DNA from 4 places in the Ruegeria sp. HKCCA5463 genome. Region 1 is predicted to be linked to each of the others. Evidence: riboswitches for the same ligand, from Rfam matches in the RefSeq annotation. Region 1 holds a riboswitch; each other region holds the start of a gene.
What was found. Region 1 has a riboswitch for cobalamin ahead of GOW09_RS07430 (aromatic ring-hydroxylating dioxygenase subunit alpha). Riboswitches for the same ligand answer to the same signal wherever they lie in the genome.
Positions count from the first base shown of each region.

Region 1 (4,211 bases):
TGAAAAAACACCTGAACGGAGAGATCTTGTCCGAGGGCCTGATCTATGGCCCCAACGGCAAAATGTCGAACAGCTTTGTCGCGCGCATGTCCGGCGAATGGAAAGGCAACTCTGGCACGCTGACCGAGTACTTCACGTATTCCAACGGAAAACAGATGACCCGCAAATGGTACCTGACGCTGGGAACTGGCAACACATTCACGGCAATGGCGGATGATATCGTAGGCGAAGGTCGGGGCATCATCTCGGGGTCCACGGTGAAACTGACCTATCGTATCATTCTGCCAGATGACGCCGGTGGACATACGCTGGATGTCACCGATTGGATGTATCTGACAGAAACCGGCGTCATCATGAATCGGTCCGAGATGCGCAAGTTTGGCGTCAAGGTCGCGGAACTGATCGCCACAATGCGTCCAAGCCCCAGTTCTAAACCGATGCATCCAAGTGGGTCAAACGGGTATGACGCGACTTTGGAAGGGAAGCCGTTGCAATGATCACCTTTCGCTCTTTCATCGCCTGCGTCGCCATCGCAAGCCTTGCACTTCTGGCGGCCTGCTCCAGCAAACCGAAGGTACCAAAAACGTTTCTGTCGGACCGACAGTTGAACCTCGAGGAATTTTTCGAAGGCAAAACAGTGGCCTACGGTCAGTTTCAGGATGTTCTGGGAAATATCCCCCGCAGATTCACGGTTGATATCGACGGGACATGGGACGGCGAAACCCTGACCCTGGTCGAAGACTTCGTCTACGACGATGGCGCGACGGAACAGCGCATCTGGACATTGACCAAAACCGGAGAGGATACGTGGACCGGTACGGCGCCTGGCGTGCTGGGAACCGCCAGCGGGATTGAGCGCGGGGATACGTTCAACTGGAAATACAAGATCGACCTGCCGATCAAGGACGGGACCATGCGTGTCAAATTCGACGATTGGATGTGGCTGCTGGATGACGACCGTCTGCTGAACCGCGCGTATGTCTCACGCTATGGCGTCCGTCTGGGTGAAGTCATCCTGTTCTTCGAGAAGAAATAGGGCCGCCAGGACCGGTTTCATCACAAAAGTCAGTAGAAAATAAACTCGTCCACCAATGCTGTCGTCGATCCCTTGACCTCACCGGCCGTGTTTGCCCTTGGCCCGTCCGAGGCCGCGCCCTCGGCGCGTTCGCCGCCCTCGACCTTCAAGCGCGCGCGTTCTATCTGCCCCCAGAGGAAAAACAGACCATCCCGTTTTCCCATGAGGCGCGAAGGAACTGTTGTCCGCAAAACACCTGTTTTCGGTTTTGGCATCTGCTCTCTTACTGCCTCCGGTGTTTTCCACCATTTTCGGAAAACGTAATGGTTTTTCCCGAAAAAGACAATTTTTTATGGACAAAATGAGGTTTTCTACCGACCGTTGACAAGGTGGACTGACAACTCTCGCATGACGGATATTCGCCTTCTTCACCTGCCCCATTGAAAGCCAGCACTATCCCAAACGGATCAACTTCACCCAAAAGGGCTTGCTGCAAACCTCCTTCACTTGGCTTGACACTCTCTTTTCCAGCCATGCTCAGGCGACGTGCAGCGTTTCGTTTCTGATCCGAGCAGCCGGGCCTTCGCCGTCGCGGTTGGGGGACAATTAGGCGGCGCCGATGTCAGACGTGGCCGCATCCATCGCAAGGCCATCGGCCACCGCAAAACGCCATGCTGGCGGGCCTGCCACGCCCCTGTGCCAAGGACTGTGATCCCGGCGCCGTCCACGCTGCCGGAAAATTTCCATGTCTGTTTTGAAACCGGAAATGTCGCAAGCATTTCAGCGCCCAAGCGGGTAAAAAGTAGGCTGCCATCGTGAGGTGCCGCTGCTTGATTCTCAGACAGCGGAGAATTGGGAAATCGGTGTAAGTCCGGTACTGCCCCCGCAACGGTAAGGAAGGTCAGGTTCGACAATCAACCACTGGGACGAGGATCCCGGGAAGGTGTCGCAACCGGGCGCAAGCCCCTTTCAAGTCCGGAAACCAGCCTCAAAGATATGTCAAACCGCGGGTGGCGGTGGGGGCACGGATTTCGGACGTGATCCTCGCGCGCTTCCGGACGGCTCCTCCTTGTCATCTGCCCAAGCAATGCCGCGGGGCGCGGCAGGAGAGCCAGAAGTGAACAATGTCCAAAACCTGTTGGCGCGTCGAATCCCGGGCTATGCTCTGGAACGGGCCTTTTACACCGACCCCGAGATCTTTCAGACCGACCTGGAAACCATCCACTATCGCGAATGGCTCTTTGCCATTCCTGCTTGCGAACTGGTGAAAGCCGGCGACTATGTAACATACAACGTGGGTGCCTATCGCGTGATCATCGTGCGCGGCGCCGACAACCAGATCCGGGCGTTTCACAACACCTGCCGCCATCGCGGCTCGATCATATGCAAGGCGGCAAAAGGCAACGCGCCGAAGCTGGTTTGCCCATATCACCAATGGACCTACGAGCTTGACGGCTCTTTGCTGTGGGCCCGCGACATGGGGCCGGAATTTGATCCCAGGCAGCATGGTTTGAAGACGGTTCATTGCCGCGAGCTTGCCGGGTTGGTTTACATCTGTCTGGCGGATGTCGCCCCGGATTTTGACACGTTCGCCAATATCGCCCGCCCGTATCTTGAGCCGCATGATCTTGCGAATGCCAAGGTCGCCTTCGAAAGCACGATCATCGAGAACGGCAACTGGAAGCTGGTCTGGGAAAACAATCGCGAGTGCTATCACTGCGGCGGCAACCACCCTGCGCTGTGCCGGACCTTCCCTGATGATCCGGGCGTGACGGGGATCGAAGGCGGTGAAACCCCAGCCTATATGCAAGCCCATTTCGACAGGTGCCAGGCAGCGGGTATGCCATCGCAGTTCTACCTGCACGAGGACGGCCAATATCGACTGGCGCGGATGCCGCTGAAAGAAGGGGCCGAGAGTTATACGATGGACGGGAAATCCGCCGTGCGCCGTTGGTTGGGCCGGTCGCCCTTTGCGGATGCGGGATCGCTTTTGAAGTTCCACTATCCGACCACGTGGAACCACTTTCTTGCCGACCACTCGATTGTTTTCCGCGTCACGCCGATCGGCCCGACAGAGACCGAGGTCACGACCAAATGGCTGGTCAACAAGGATGCGGTTGAAGGCGTTGACTATGACGTGAAACGTCTGACCGAAGTCTGGGTCGCCACGAATAACGAAGACCGTCAGGTGGTCGAGGACAACCAGCAGGGCATCAACAGCCCGGCCTATGTGCCCGGCCCGTATTCAGCCATTCAGGAATCCGGCGTGCTGCAATTCGTGGATTGGTATTGCAACACAGTTTCGGCCCGCCTGGCGCCTGACTCCATGGCGGCGGAGTAAGGCTGATGAAAGACCTGAACACGCTTTCATCAGCCGTCTGGCAGGATGGAGAGATGCTGGAATGTGTCTCGGTCGTGCCCGAGATGCCGAACACCGCCAGCTTTTCGTTCCGTGCCCCCTCGGGGGCGCAGTTCGCCTATCACCCCGGTCAGTTCCTGACGCTCGAGATTCCGGCGCCCGGCCAGCCCGGAGGCGTTGTGCATCGCACCTACACGATCTCATCGTCGCCGTCGCGGCCGCGGTCGATCACCATCACCGCCAAAGCGCAACCCGACAGTATCGGCACGCGCTGGATGCTGGACAATCTTCAACCCGGCATGCGGATCAAGGCCATTGGGCCCGCGGGCCTGTTCACCAACGCGTTGAGCGATGCGCGCAAGTTCCTGTTTATCTCGGCTGGCTCGGGCATCACCCCGATGATGTCGATGACCACCTGTATGTGGGACGAAGGCCGCGATCTGGACGTTGTCTTCATCAACTGCGCCAAAAGGCCATCCGAGATCATCTTCCGCCAGCGCTTGGAACAGATGGCCAGCCGCACGGATGGTTTGGACCTGAAATTCGTGGTGGAAGAGCCGGACCGCTACCGCCCATGGACGGGATATCAGGGTCAGTTCAACCAATTGATGCTGGGGCTGATGGCGCCGGATTACCTTGAGCGCGAAGTCTATTGCTGCGGTCCTGAGCCCTTCATGCAAGCGGTACGCGACGCGCTGGCCGGTCTTGGTTTTGATATGAACAACTACCATCAGGAAAGCTTCGGCGCGCCGGTGGAAACCGAGGCGGATCAGCCCGAGTTGGATGACGTTGTTCTGGACGACGACAGCAGCGCCGAGATCCTGTTCGCGACCTCGG
Region 1 covers NZ_WQFL01000002.1:278,214-282,424, reverse strand. The annotation lists gene GOW09_RS07450 (DUF3833 domain-containing protein) at 1-497, shown strand, start outside; gene GOW09_RS07445 (DUF3833 family protein) at 494-1,036, shown strand; gene GOW09_RS07440 (hypothetical protein) at 1,066-1,290, opposite strand; gene GOW09_RS07435 (hypothetical protein) at 1,299-1,550, opposite strand; cobalamin riboswitch at 1,817-2,021, shown strand; gene GOW09_RS07430 (aromatic ring-hydroxylating dioxygenase subunit alpha) at 2,103-3,356, shown strand; gene GOW09_RS07425 (hybrid-cluster NAD(P)-dependent oxidoreductase) at 3,362-4,211, shown strand, end outside.

Region 2 (4,211 bases), on a different contig from region 1:
CCACAAGGTAGCCAAAGCTGCGATATGTGTGCCAGTTTGTTGCTGGCCGAAAACCACGCACCTTCATGGCGGCGCGCAGCCGCAGGTATTCTTCGCGCAAGACCTCGATATACCGGATCGTGAACATCAGCAGGTAAACCAGCTTTTCGGGGCACCGCAGACGATGCAGGGCGTGGCCCAGTGTAACCGGCTCCATCGTCCCGACCAAAACCAACAGGGACAGGATCACGGCATTGGCGGTCAAGGCAATCTCGACCGCTTTCCAAAAACCCTGCCAGCTTGCGGAGAATCCCCAAAGCGTGAACATCGGATCCCCGGGCATGGAAAAGGGCAACAGGACCAGCATGAACAGGATGAACCCATCCATCATGGCCATTCGCTTCAACGTCTTTCGCCGCGGCAGACGTGAAACTATCAGAAGCGAAAGCGACACTGTCAGCGCCGCGCAGAGCGCGCCGAGGGATGACAGCGCCACGGTCACGACCGCAAAAACAACTGCCATGACGATCCGCATCCGAGGATCCAGCAGGCTGATCAGACCTTCTGGTCCGTCACCGGCTTCGGACAGTGTTTTTTCCTTGTGCCCCAGAACGTGTGCCATCAGGAGGCCAGCTTGCGGCGGGCCGCCATGTAAAAGCCCAGACCAAACAGACCAACGATGTACCCGATCCCGCCAAGGATGGTTTGCAGGTCATTCTGTTCGCGATAGGCCGCAATCTCGCGCCTGAGCGGGCGCAATTCGTTACGTACGGCCTTGGCGATAACCTGCTGCTCTTCGGCGCTGAGAGACGCCGCCGAACCGCTGGCCTGCGTCACAGCAGCCGAAGATGAGCCACCGTTTTCTGCCACGGCAACGCCCATGATCCGCGCGACATCTTCGGCAGACATCGTGACTTCGGCCACATGCCCGGCGCCAAGGTTGGCAAAGAAGGTGTGCGCCACGGCCGAGGTCGGCGTGTAGACAAAAAAACCGTCCGCATCCGTGACCGATCGACCCAGCTCGGCCCCATCCGGGCCGGTGACAATGACCTCGGTGCCGTTTGCCATGTCGCCGTTAGAAAAGCCAATTTCGCCCTCGATGACGTCTCCCGACTCGAAAACGCCGGCTATGACCTTGTGCGCCAGGGCAGGCACAGGTGCGCAGCACACGGCCAATATGACAACCAGATGCTTCATGTGGCTGCTCCTCTGAAAAACAGCTCGGGCTTGACCTTGCGCGCCAACAACACGGCGAACCCGGTCAAAATCGCCTCGATGGCCATGACAGGAATATGGGCGAAGAAAACAAGCTTGGCGGCAGGCAGAAATTCATCCCCCGACAGCGCCAAGGAAAACGCGACCATGCCGGTTGTCGCCGCAATCGCAAATGCGCCGCCGACGCCCCCCCAAATTGCACCTTGCAAAGGCGTTCCACGCGCGATCAGACGACCGAACAACATTCCGGCCACCACTGCGGGAAAGGCGATATTGACGGTGTTGATCCCCAACACCGTCAACCCGCCAAAGCCGAAAAAGACCGCCTGTAGCAAAAGCCCGACGAACAAAGCCGGGAATGCGGCCCAACCAAGCAGCAGCCCGGCCATGCCGTTGAGGATCAGATGGACCGACGACGGACCAATGGGCACGTGGATCAAGGATGCCACGAAGAAACTGGCTGACAGCACGCCCGCAGTGGGGATGCGATCAAGATCCAGAGACCTGAGACCCATGGCGATCCCGCCCGCGGCGGCTATGGCGCCGCCAATTACAACCGGGTTGGAAAGGGCTCCGTCGACGATGTGCATTTGGGGTTACTCCAGATCCCAGGCACGAATCCAGATGACCGCATCCTGGCTGAGTTCTTTGCCCTCATGTTCGGTTGCCGGACCGGAACCAAGGGCGGCGAAACCCCAGTAACCGGCTTTCGGAACGCCGAACGAAAAGTACCCGTTGTCGTCAGATATTGCGACCACCGCACCACCCGGCATAGGAGACGCTTTCGGTGCAGAAACGGCCGAACTTTCCATGTCGGGTTCGGCGGCCATGTACTCGATCTCGATCTCGGCCCCCGCAACCGGCTGACCATCAGCCAGCACACGGCCCGTGAAAGTCGAACCCGCGATGATGTTGGTCGGCTTGTTCAGCGGGATAATCTCGGTCGGCAGACCCACGGGATTCATCCAGTCGGTCGGCAATTCGTTGCGGTTCAGGAAGGCTTTGGTGAGCTGTTGGATATAAATGTCTTCGGATTCCTCATAATAAGGCTGAGGAACCGTCACCAGCACATAGTCGCCCGAACGTTTGACCGGGACACTGCCCTTGAACGCCGCACCCTCGTTTTCCCCGCCAGTGAACCGGATAGGTTCCAGCGTGTCCAGCAAATCGGTCTTTTCACCGTTGTGGATCACATAGAATTCCTGCGGCTTTTCCAGATCCATGACATGGCCATTCTCGAACGGATGCCAGAAAATCAGTTTGACCGGTACATCGCCCGGTTTCTCGATCATGGTGTCGGTGGTGTATTCCAAAAGGAAATGCGCATTTGCTATGGCAGGAAGAGCCACCGCGGCAGCGGCTGCGCTGAGCAGCGTTTTCATGAACAGTCGTCCTTGTCCCGTCGCGCCAATCCCGGCGCGAAATTCGTTTTGACCACGGGACATTCAACGCCAAATTACCCTTTTCAGGCATCCTGGTCCGACGCACATCCCGTCGCCGATTAGGAGTGCCCCTTGTGAGGGCACATGTCCGGCAGGTATCCTGACTTGCGGGTCAAAGCGTCGGACTGGCCTTCCCGGGCAACCCCCAGTGGCGTTTCAGCCCTGCTCGCCGCTTACAGTTGCGGGTGCAGTTGCGGAATTGGGCCTGAGCCCGCACCGCATTCCCTATTGATTCCAGAGCAAGCCCCGGAACCGGACATGCCGAGCGGCTTGCCAGACAACTCAGCCCTCCGTCAACGAAAATGTGTTACGGCCATCGAAAATAATGAGCTCGGCAGTTTGCGAGAGTGAACCAGTTTGTGAAATATCCAAGGCAACAAGGTGATTTCACATCTAAGCTTCTGAAAGATACCTTTCCGACAACGGCAGGCTCGCCGCGCCCAGTGAGCGTGCTTCCGGGCCCACGGTCCCTGCCAGCACGGCAGGGCGCTCGAGACCGGTCAGGTTAAGCTCAGACAGTTTGTCTTCGACCATTTCAACCAAACGCGCCTTGATGTCCTGCGGCATCCAGCCGTCAATCTTCACGCATTCGAAATCTATCAGGCTACAGGACGAGACAATCGCATAGGCAATCCCACTCGCCGTCTGTTTCAACCAGTATTCCAGTTGAACTTTTGGCACATCCCAACGCTGGGTCGTTTCCCAAATGGAATGCGACGTGACACCTGCTGTGGTGATTGCACGCTCGAGCACATACAGGCTGGCCACGTCGATAAGGGGTCTGACACCACCGGCATCATCTGGCACAGGCAAGGGGCCGATTGCGCCCGCGTTTCCACGTCCCGAAAAGATTGCGCCATTGAGGACCACACCGCCGCCAATGAAAAACCCGATATAGAAGTACAGGAAATCCCTGGGCCCATCGGCTGGACCGAATACCAATTCCGCCCCACAAGCCGCAGTGGCGTCATTTTGCAGGAATACCGGAATATCGAGGCGCCGCGCCAGGTCAGCCTTCAGGTCTGATACGCGCCACGGGTCCATTTCTTCCTGAGGAACCTGAAGGGTCTGGGCCCAGTCCCATAGGTAGAACGGCATGGCAATCCCAAGTCCCGCAATCCTGCCTTTGGCCTCAGGCGACATGGATGATATCATTTTGCCCAGACTCTCAGTGGAAAACTCCAAAGTGGCTTTCGGCGTTGGATAGTCATAGGTTCGCCGATCGCGTTGCCGCACATTTCCGACAAAGTCAGTCAAAACCAACTCGGCACTGCGACGCCCCACCTTGAGCCCAAAGAAAAAGGCACCATCCGGGTTAAGTCGCATGGGAACGGAAGGTTGCCCGACTTTCCCGCGGACCGGTTCGCCGCGCAAAAGCAAACCATCCTTCTCCAACAGCCGCATGATGACGGAAACGGTTTGTGCCGACAGTCCTGTCATGCGCGCGATCTCGGACTTCGAAAGGGCCTGGTGACGCCGGACAAGCGACAATACAAGCCGTTCGTTCCGGGCCCGCATCCCGCTTTGGTTGGTTCCGCGCACCTCTGACCCGTGCAGGCCAATCGAATTTTTCCG
Region 2 covers NZ_WQFL01000016.1:19,846-24,056, reverse strand. The annotation lists gene cbiQ (cobalt ECF transporter T component CbiQ) at 1-601, opposite strand, end outside; gene GOW09_RS21465 (cobalt ABC transporter permease) at 601-1,176, opposite strand; gene cbiM (cobalt transporter CbiM) at 1,173-1,784, opposite strand; gene GOW09_RS21455 (DUF4198 domain-containing protein) at 1,791-2,576, opposite strand; cobalamin riboswitch at 2,709-2,908, opposite strand; gene GOW09_RS21450 (ROK family transcriptional regulator) at 3,030-4,154, opposite strand.
Region 2: another riboswitch for cobalamin. It lies ahead of GOW09_RS21455 (DUF4198 domain-containing protein); the one in region 1 lies ahead of GOW09_RS07430 (aromatic ring-hydroxylating dioxygenase subunit alpha).

Region 3 (4,211 bases), on a different contig from region 1:
CACCGCAAAATGCCGCCAGCGGCAACGTCCAGATTCCCAGGACATCACCCGTGACGGTGATCACCAGAACGGCGCCGGCAGCAGCACCCGAGGACAGACCGAACAGAAACGGATCTGCCAGATCGTTTCGCGTCGTTGTTTGCAAAACGACACCAACGACGCCCAGTCCCGCACCAATCACGGCGGCAAACAAGGCACGGGGCAGGCGAAGGTCGAAGACGATCCGGTGCAAGGGCGACATGTCTCCTTCCACCAGACCGGTTCCGAGGCCGATGGCCGAAAAAACTTCGCTTATGGGGATTGGGGTGGTCCCGTAGACGATCGACAACAGCAAAAGGGCGGTCAGAACAACCGCCCCCAGCACTATCAAACGGCCCAATCGGACCATATCAATTGGTCTCCGGGTGCATCGCCTTCGCCATCTTCTCGATCGCCTCGATATTTGCCGGGCCGGGCGTCAGTTCCTCGTAACGCAGGCCAATCCAGCGCTCGTTCTTTACCGCGTCCGTTTGTGACATCACCGGGTGATCCTTGAGGAACTGGAAAGTGTCCTCTGCGCCGTTGCCGGATTGATAATCGAGCAGCACCAGAAACTCCGGGTTGGCCGCTGCCACGGCCTCCCACGACGTGCGGCCCCAGCTGGTATCCAGATCATGCGTCACGTTCTCGCCACCCGCGGCTGCGATCATTGCATCGGGAATGGCGAACTTGCCAGCGGTGAACGGAGCATCGGCCGGTCCGTCCAACAGGAATACGCGGGGCTTTTCCAGATCGGCTGTTTTTGCTTCGATGGCGGACAATTTGTCTTTCCAGCTGGCAACCAGCGCCTCGGCCTTGTCTTCGACCTGCATGACCTTGCCCAGACGCAGAACGTCATCAAACAACAGGTTCATGCTGGCCTCGGGGCGATCCTTGTCCAGATGCACGCAGCTTTCGGTCAGGATCATGGTCTTGATACCAAAGGGTTCCAGCGTGTCGGGCGTGACGTCACCGCCGGGTTTCATGCCATAGTACCAACCGGCGAAAAACAGATCGGGTTCGACGGCCACAAGGTTTTCAATGGTCGGGTATTTGGGGGCAAGCTCTGGGATATCGCCACGCTGAGCATCAAAATCAGGGCTTGTTTTGTACCAGCCGGTAATTCCGGTAAGCCCCACGATCTTGTCCTGAAGGCCGAGCGCAAAGGCCATATCCGCCATGTTCATGTCATGCACGACCAGACGTTCCGGCGCCGAGTCAAAAACCAGCGGTTCGCCGCAATTGTCCACGGTGACGGCTTCCGCTGCCGCGCCACCTGCCAAGCCAGCGAAAACAACCACCGGCCAAAGTTTCTGCATCATATTTAAGTTCCTGTTATTATGACAGTTTCCGTTTTCGGATATCCAGTGCGGGGATCATGCGGCCTTCGTGCTGAAAGCACAGATAATCCACGCCGAATGTCTCACGTACCCGGTCTGGGGTCAGAACTTCGACAACAGGCCCGAACCCCGTCAGACGCGTGGCTTTCATCAGCGCCACATGGGTGGCGAATTCCGGGATCATGACCAGATCATGGACGATCATGACGACCGTTACCCCCAGATCAGCAACCAGAGACAGCATGTGCCCCTTGGCATCGGGGTCCAGATGGTTGGTTGGCTCGTCTAGAAACAGCAAGGACGGGTTCTGGGCCAACGCGCGCGCGATATGTGCGCGCTGACGTTCTCCGCCGGACAGTTGACCCATCGTTTTGTTGGCAAAATGCGACAGCTCGGTCGTCGTCAGAACCCGTTCCAGATCAGCCTTGTGCTGAGCCATCGAACGTTCGCCCTGAATCGGGATTTGCCCCAGCGCAACATAGTCTTGCAGGCGCATCCGCCCGTCAGGCATTTCCTGCTGCCCGACCACAGCAATGGAGCGGGCACGTTGGCGGGCGGACAGGGTCCGAAGGCTTTGGCCTTCTATCCAAACATCACCCAAGATAACCCGTTCGATCCCGCACAGCAGTTTCAGCAGAGTGGTCTTGCCGGCGCCGTTCGGCCCGGCGATTGCCAGAATTGATCCTTCTTCCAGACGAAAGGACACATCCTGCAACAGGATATCGCCATTAAGAGCATAGTACTCCAAATTTTCGGCAACCAGAAAACTCATGAAGCGCCACCGGACGGCAATGCGGGTATTCGCGACAAGGTCTTTGCGAAAAGGGCAGGGGGGCGGTCCGAGGCGCTGGTCCAGCCATCGTCACTGTCGCCGAACTGGGTCGCGAATTCGACCAAGGCGGACAGGTCGTGTGATGTCGTGATATCGCCAAACAGGTACTGCGCTTTTCCCGGGGCCTGAAATCCGACCGTCATGGCCCGTTCACAACCTGCCATGCAGGCCACCATTCGGGTTTCAAAACCGTCAGGCAACCGGGCATTCAGCTCGTCTTGCGCAGCCTCGGCAGACATCGCCCCCTGACATGTTGAACAGATCAGAACGTAGTGATCAGAATAGCAGGTCATAGCCATCTCCGTCGTTTGCCAGACGCAGACAGAGGGCACATACCCAGATATTACGCAAACACGCCATCAAGCCTCCTTCCGAGACGCCCCGCCTCGGGTTGGTTTATAGTGCGATGGCAGGTCTCCTGACTTGCGGGTCGTTGCTTGGCCGACCTTCCCAACCCATGCGGGTCAGTGGTGAAGTGGCGTCGCTCACCGCTTACAGTTGCGGGGGCAGTCACGGACTTGGCACATTCCAGCGCCGCACCGTGTTCCCATTTTCATCCCTTACGGAACCATCCCGCTCAGCTAGTCCGGCAATGCCAGACTTGTCAAGCGGCAGACGAAGGCGGTGGTAGATGGAATTGCAACAGCCGCGCCAGCTGTCCTGCTGCGCCAGCCCGGACCGAACGGTGTCAATAGTCTGATACAAGAAGGAAATCCGGCTCGAAATCTTTCTCGACCTTTGAAAACCGTGGAATTGGCTTTTCAAACACATTGTTCGTACGGTCGTCATTCACGGTCGATACCTCGCCAATAAGGCAATCGCCGCGCTCGGCCCAGAAAGCGTGCCAGATGTCGGGCATCAGAGTTACGCTTTACCCGGGCTTCAGCCGTACGTGCTCTTGGGGTTGCAAGGTTACAGGGCAGGCATCGCTGGGGACCGTCATCGGGTTGCTGCGGTCGACGCCACCGTTTGGATCCGGCGCATGAATTTCCAGAAAGAGATCGCCGCCGCCCCGGTTGATGATGTCTTCTGCCTTGATAATATGCCGGTGCACCGGAGAAAGCTGATTGTCTTTCGAGATCAATAGTTTTCTGCACAGAGCATCCCACGCCCGGATTTCAGATCCTTCGTCTAACCAGTGCGTAGAGTGAACGGGAATAGGTAATGTTCGTCGAAATGGCCTTGTGCGTAATCGGTAATATCCCATCCCAGCCCGCGGCTGCGGATCGTTTTGGCCAGAGGGCTGCGCATTTTCTCGGGCGACCAATCCGCAAAGGGTGGCAACACGGCGCCGAAGGGTTGAATGAACGCCTGTGCATAGGGCTTGATGTGGTTGATTTCGGATCGTTTCATCATGCCATCCCGCAGATCAAAGTTCGTGCGCCCAAGGGGGTTCCGCCCCGGCTCGGGAAACGGTTACGGCCGCCACGTCAGCGCCCAGTTCCATGGCGGCTTGCAGGCTTTCAACCGTCAATCCGCGCAGAACTGACTTGGTCAGATGCCCTGCGCGGCTGAGCTCGGTCAGAACGCCGGCGTTGAACGTGTCACCTGCGCCGATCGTATCGACCACTTCAACGGGTTTCACAGGAACCGAGACTTCGGAACCATCCGCCAGGTAACCGTGCGCCCCTTCACTGCCACGCGTGACGATGACAACGGAAGGACCCGCCTGCAACAGCACAGACGCTTTTGCGGATTCGGATTCAGCGCCCGGAATGATCCAGTCCAGGTCCTCGTCTGAAACCTTGACGATATCCGCACGCGAGATCATACGGTTCAAACGCGTCCGAAATCGGGTTTGATCCTTGATGAAATCCGGGCGGATATTCGGGTCCAGCATCACTGCCCGGTCGGAACCGTGGCGGTCCAGAAGGGCGGCATAGGCATCTGCGCAAGGTTCACACGCAAGGCTGATTCCACCGAGATACAGGGCAGAGACAGCAGGAAGCTGATCGGGCATGTCTTCGGGCAGCAACATCCGGCCCGCAGTGTTTTCATCAACAAAGCTGTAAGAAGCGTGT
Region 3 covers NZ_WQFL01000006.1:125,889-130,099, forward strand. The annotation lists gene GOW09_RS13930 (iron ABC transporter permease) at 1-388, opposite strand, end outside; gene GOW09_RS13935 (ABC transporter substrate-binding protein) at 390-1,340, opposite strand; gene GOW09_RS13940 (ABC transporter ATP-binding protein) at 1,357-2,130, opposite strand; gene GOW09_RS13945 (DUF1636 domain-containing protein) at 2,127-2,483, opposite strand; cobalamin riboswitch at 2,581-2,778, opposite strand; partial or broken gene GOW09_RS13950 (D-lyxose/D-mannose family sugar isomerase) at 2,879-3,543, opposite strand; gene GOW09_RS13955 (carbohydrate kinase) at 3,560-4,211, opposite strand, start outside.
Region 3: another riboswitch for cobalamin. It lies ahead of GOW09_RS13945 (DUF1636 domain-containing protein); the one in region 1 lies ahead of GOW09_RS07430 (aromatic ring-hydroxylating dioxygenase subunit alpha).

Region 4 (4,211 bases), on a different contig from region 1:
GTTCGTTTCCGAGATCATAAGGATCGACCTTTCCGCCATATTGGTTCTGGTTCTCATAGGCTTGCTCAGCTACGCGCCCGGGCTGGGAAATCTGGCGGATGTCACCCTTCTGTTCGACGGCTTCGCATCCAATGCCGTCATCTCGATCATTGCGGTCATGATCGTCGGGGCCGGTCTGGACAAGACGGGGATCATGAACAAGGTGGCTGCCGTCATCCTCAAATACGGCGGCAAATCCGAAGGCAGGGTTGTACCAATCATTTCCGGCACCGTTGGCGTCATATCCTCGTTCATGCAGAATGTCGGCGCCGCTGCTCTGTTTCTGCCGGTTGTCAGCCGAATTTCCACACGGTCGGGCATACCGCTGTCGCGCCTGCTCATGCCGATGGGATTCTGCGCCATTTTGGGCGGCACCATGACGATGGTGGGGTCGTCTCCTCTTATCCTGCTGAACGATCTGATCCTGACGGCAAATGACAGTCTGCCGGCCTCTCAGAAAATGGAGCCCTTCGGCCTGTTCTCGGTCACGCCGATCGGTGCGGTTCTGATCCTGACGGGAATTGGTTACTTTCTGCTGTTGGGACGTTGGGTTTTGCCCGAGGCTGAAGGGCCTGACAATACGGGTACCGGACAAGGGACACAGGAATACCTGCAAAGGGTCTATGGCCTCAAAGCCGATGTGTTCGAAGTCGTGGTGCCCGAGGACAGCCCTTTGGTCGGCGAGATTCTGGCCGACATCAACCACGAAAACCACCTGTACATCATTTCCACCTTCTATCGCGGCAAAACCTCGATGGTTCAGGTTTTGACAGCGGAAATTGCAGCGCCGTGTCGGCTGGCCATCGTCGGCCGCCGTTGGGAGGTCGAGACGTTCGCCGAGAAATACGGGCTGACCGTTCTTCCGGATTTGGACATTTTCGTCGAAGAGTTCGCCCCAACCAATGCAGGCGTGGCCGAGGTGGTCATCACGCCCGACAGCAAGCTGATCGGCAAATGCCCCCGCGAGCTTTTGTTTCGCAAGACCTACGGGATGTCGCTGCTGGCCATTCACCGCGGCGAAGAGACGCTGAGCCATGTCGAGACCGAGGATCACGAATCCACTCAGATCGGGCTCGAAAAGTTTCAGGCGGGCGACATGCTTGTGGCACATACCAGATGGGACAACCTGATGCGGATCAAACGAGATCCGGATTTCGTCGTTGTGACGACGGACTTTCCTCAGGACGAGCTGCGGCCGCAAAAAGTCGGCTGGGCCCTGGCATTCTTCGCCATTTCGCTGTCGTTGATCCTGTTCACGGATGTCCGGCTTTCACTCTGTCTTCTTACCGGCGCGGTGGGCATGATGCTGACCCGTGTGCTCAGCGTGGACGAGGCATACCGCGCGGTCGGATGGAACACCGTATTCCTGCTCGCCTGCCTCATACCTTTGGGACAAGCCGTGCAGAACACAGGTACGGCCGCGTGGATCGCGCAGCAGATCATGATAATTCTGGACGGCTGGCCGCTCTGGTCGCTGCAAACCGGCATCGCCGTTCTGGCGACGGCCTTTTCTTTGGTCATGTCCAATGTGGGGGCCACGGTTCTGCTGGTGCCTCTGGCGGTATCAATTGCGGTGGCGGCGGGTGGAAACCCGGCCGTCTTTGCCCTGACGGTCGCTATATCGACATCGAACAGCTTCATCATCCCAACCCATCAGGTAAACGCGTTGATCATGGGTCCGGCCGGATACAAGGTGATGGATTTCGTCCGCTCCGGCGGAATAATGACGGCGCTGTTTCTGGTCGTCTCGCTGCTCATGATAAACGTCATCTATTAGTATTAGCGCAAGAGGATCCGGGGGGTTCGGTGGTCTTTTCTCATCATCTGGACAGGTTCAGTCAAGGCACCCGTTCACCATAGTCTACGCCCCTTGCTAAGATACCGTTCGTCGCCGGGCCCACCTCAGGCTGGGTCCCGGCACACCATGCCGCCCATCGACGCCCACAGGTCGCTTTCCATGCCTCTGCATCATTGTTGCGCGCGACTCGCTTGACAAGCAGGCCAGCGGTGCCGCATGTCCCTTTCGTTGGTGTCGGTGAGAGCCGATGAAAAGGGAATGCGTCAACGGTCTTGCCGCCAAACGCAGCCGCCCCCGCGACCGTGAACGGAGAGGATGCCCAATGCCACTGGCCCGAAAGCCGGGAAGGCGGGACATCCGACAGAGGCCCGCCTCTGGCATCCGCAAGCCGGGAGACCTGCCAACAACCGAAGTTGAAACCGGGCGGGGTGTTCCGGTGTCGGGTCCATGACCACTCGTGGCCCGCATGAAACCCCGTCCCCCGCGAAGAGGATTTGGGGGGATGAGAGACATGACCGAGACCGCACCAGTCGAGTTGCTGGTCTGTACTACCTGCCGTCGCGGCCTGCCTGTCGAAGATGATGCGCAACGCCCGGGCGCTTTGTTGCACAAGGCCCTGGAACAGGCAGACCTGCCCGACGGTGTCACCCTGCAAGCCGTTGAATGCCTGTCAAACTGCGATCAAGGCTGTTCGATCGTGTTGCGCGGGCCGGGCCGCTGGACCTTCGTGTATGAAAACCTGAACGAAACAGATCATGTCGACGTCATCGTCGACGGCGCGACCAAGTATCTGGCCACGGAAGATGGTTTGGTGAAATGGCGCGAACGCCCCGAACATTTTCGCAAGAACTGTGCCTCGCGCATTCCCCCCATTGGAGCCTGACATGTCGAACCTCGAAAAACTCCCCGTCACAGTGATCACCGGCTTTCTGGGCTCGGGCAAGACCACTTTGGTGCGTCACCTGATGCAGAACCCGCAGGGCAAGCGCCTTGCCGTCGTAGTCAACGAGTTCGGCGATGTAGGCGTCGATGGCGACATCCTGAAATCCTGTGCCATTCCAGATTGCCCGGCGGAAAACATCATGGAACTGGCCAATGGCTGCATCTGCTGCACCGTGGCAGATGATTTCATTCCCACCATCGAGGCCCTGATGGCGTTGGAGCCGCGCCCGGATCATATCCTGATCGAAACCAGCGGTCTGGCCCTGCCGAAACCGCTGCTCAAGGCATTCGACTGGCCTGACATCCGCTCGAAGATCACCGTCGACGGCGTGATCGCCTTAGCCGATGCCGAGGCTGTGGCCGCAGGCCGTTTCGCGCCCAATGTCGAAGCGGTGGACGCCCAGCGCATGGCCGATGACTCGATCGACCACGAAACGCCCCTGTCCGAGGTGTTCGAGGATCAGATCTCGTGCGCCGACATCATCCTGCTGACCAAGCCCGACCTCGCCGGCCCCGAAGGCGTGGCCAAAGCGCGCGAGATCATCGCCGCCGAGGCGCCGCGCCCCCTGCCCGTCGTCGAAGTGGCCGAAGGTGCCGTGGACGTGCGCGTTGTGCTGGGTCTGGAAGCCGCCGCCGAGGATGACATGGACGCCCGACCCTCGCATCACGACGGCCATCACGATCACGAGCATGACGATTTCGAAAGCATCATCGTCGAGCTGCCCGAGCAGACCGATCCGGCCCAACTGGTCGCCAATATCGAACGCCTCGCCAATGAACTGAACATCCTGCGCGTCAAAGGGTATGCCGCCGTTCAGGGCAAACCCATGCGCCTGCTGGTCCAGGCAGTGGGTGCCCGCGTGCGTCACCAGTATGACCGCCCGTGGGAACCCGGTGAAGACCGTCGTTCGCGTCTGGTCGTCATCGCCGAGCATGACGATATCAAAGAGGCGGAAATCCGCGAAATCCTCGTGGGTGTGCGTGAGGCTGCCGAGTAAGACCCATGCACGTCGTCTTCCGCGAAAGCCACGGGCTCGAGGAAACCGAGACCCCAACCGATCTGGGCCAGAGCCCGGCGGATCTGGTGGTGCTGTCGTTTTCGGACAGCGATCTGGGGGCTTTCGCGGCGGGCTGGCATCGCGGCGGCGGACCGGAAGGGCGAATGCCGACCCTGCGGCTGGCGAATTTGACGGCGTTGAAACACCCGTTATCGGTCGATACCTATGTCGAGCAGACGATGGAGGGCGCCAAGGGCATTCTGATCCGTCTGATCGGCGGCGTCCCCTACTGGCCTTATGGGTTGCAGCAGGTTTTGGCCCTGGCGCAGGCCAAGGGCATCGCACTGGCGGTGCTGCCCGCCGACGGGCGCGAGGACACGCGGCTGGATGACTATTCCACCCTGCCGGTCTCGACCCTGCGGCGTCTGGCGCAT
Region 4 covers NZ_WQFL01000007.1:65,944-70,154, reverse strand. The annotation lists gene GOW09_RS15175 (SLC13 family permease) at 1-1,816, shown strand, start outside; cobalamin riboswitch at 2,050-2,257, shown strand; gene GOW09_RS15170 (DUF1636 domain-containing protein) at 2,349-2,720, shown strand; gene cobW (cobalamin biosynthesis protein CobW) at 2,722-3,777, shown strand; gene cobN (cobaltochelatase subunit CobN) at 3,783-4,211, shown strand, end outside.
Region 4: another riboswitch for cobalamin. It lies ahead of GOW09_RS15170 (DUF1636 domain-containing protein); the one in region 1 lies ahead of GOW09_RS07430 (aromatic ring-hydroxylating dioxygenase subunit alpha).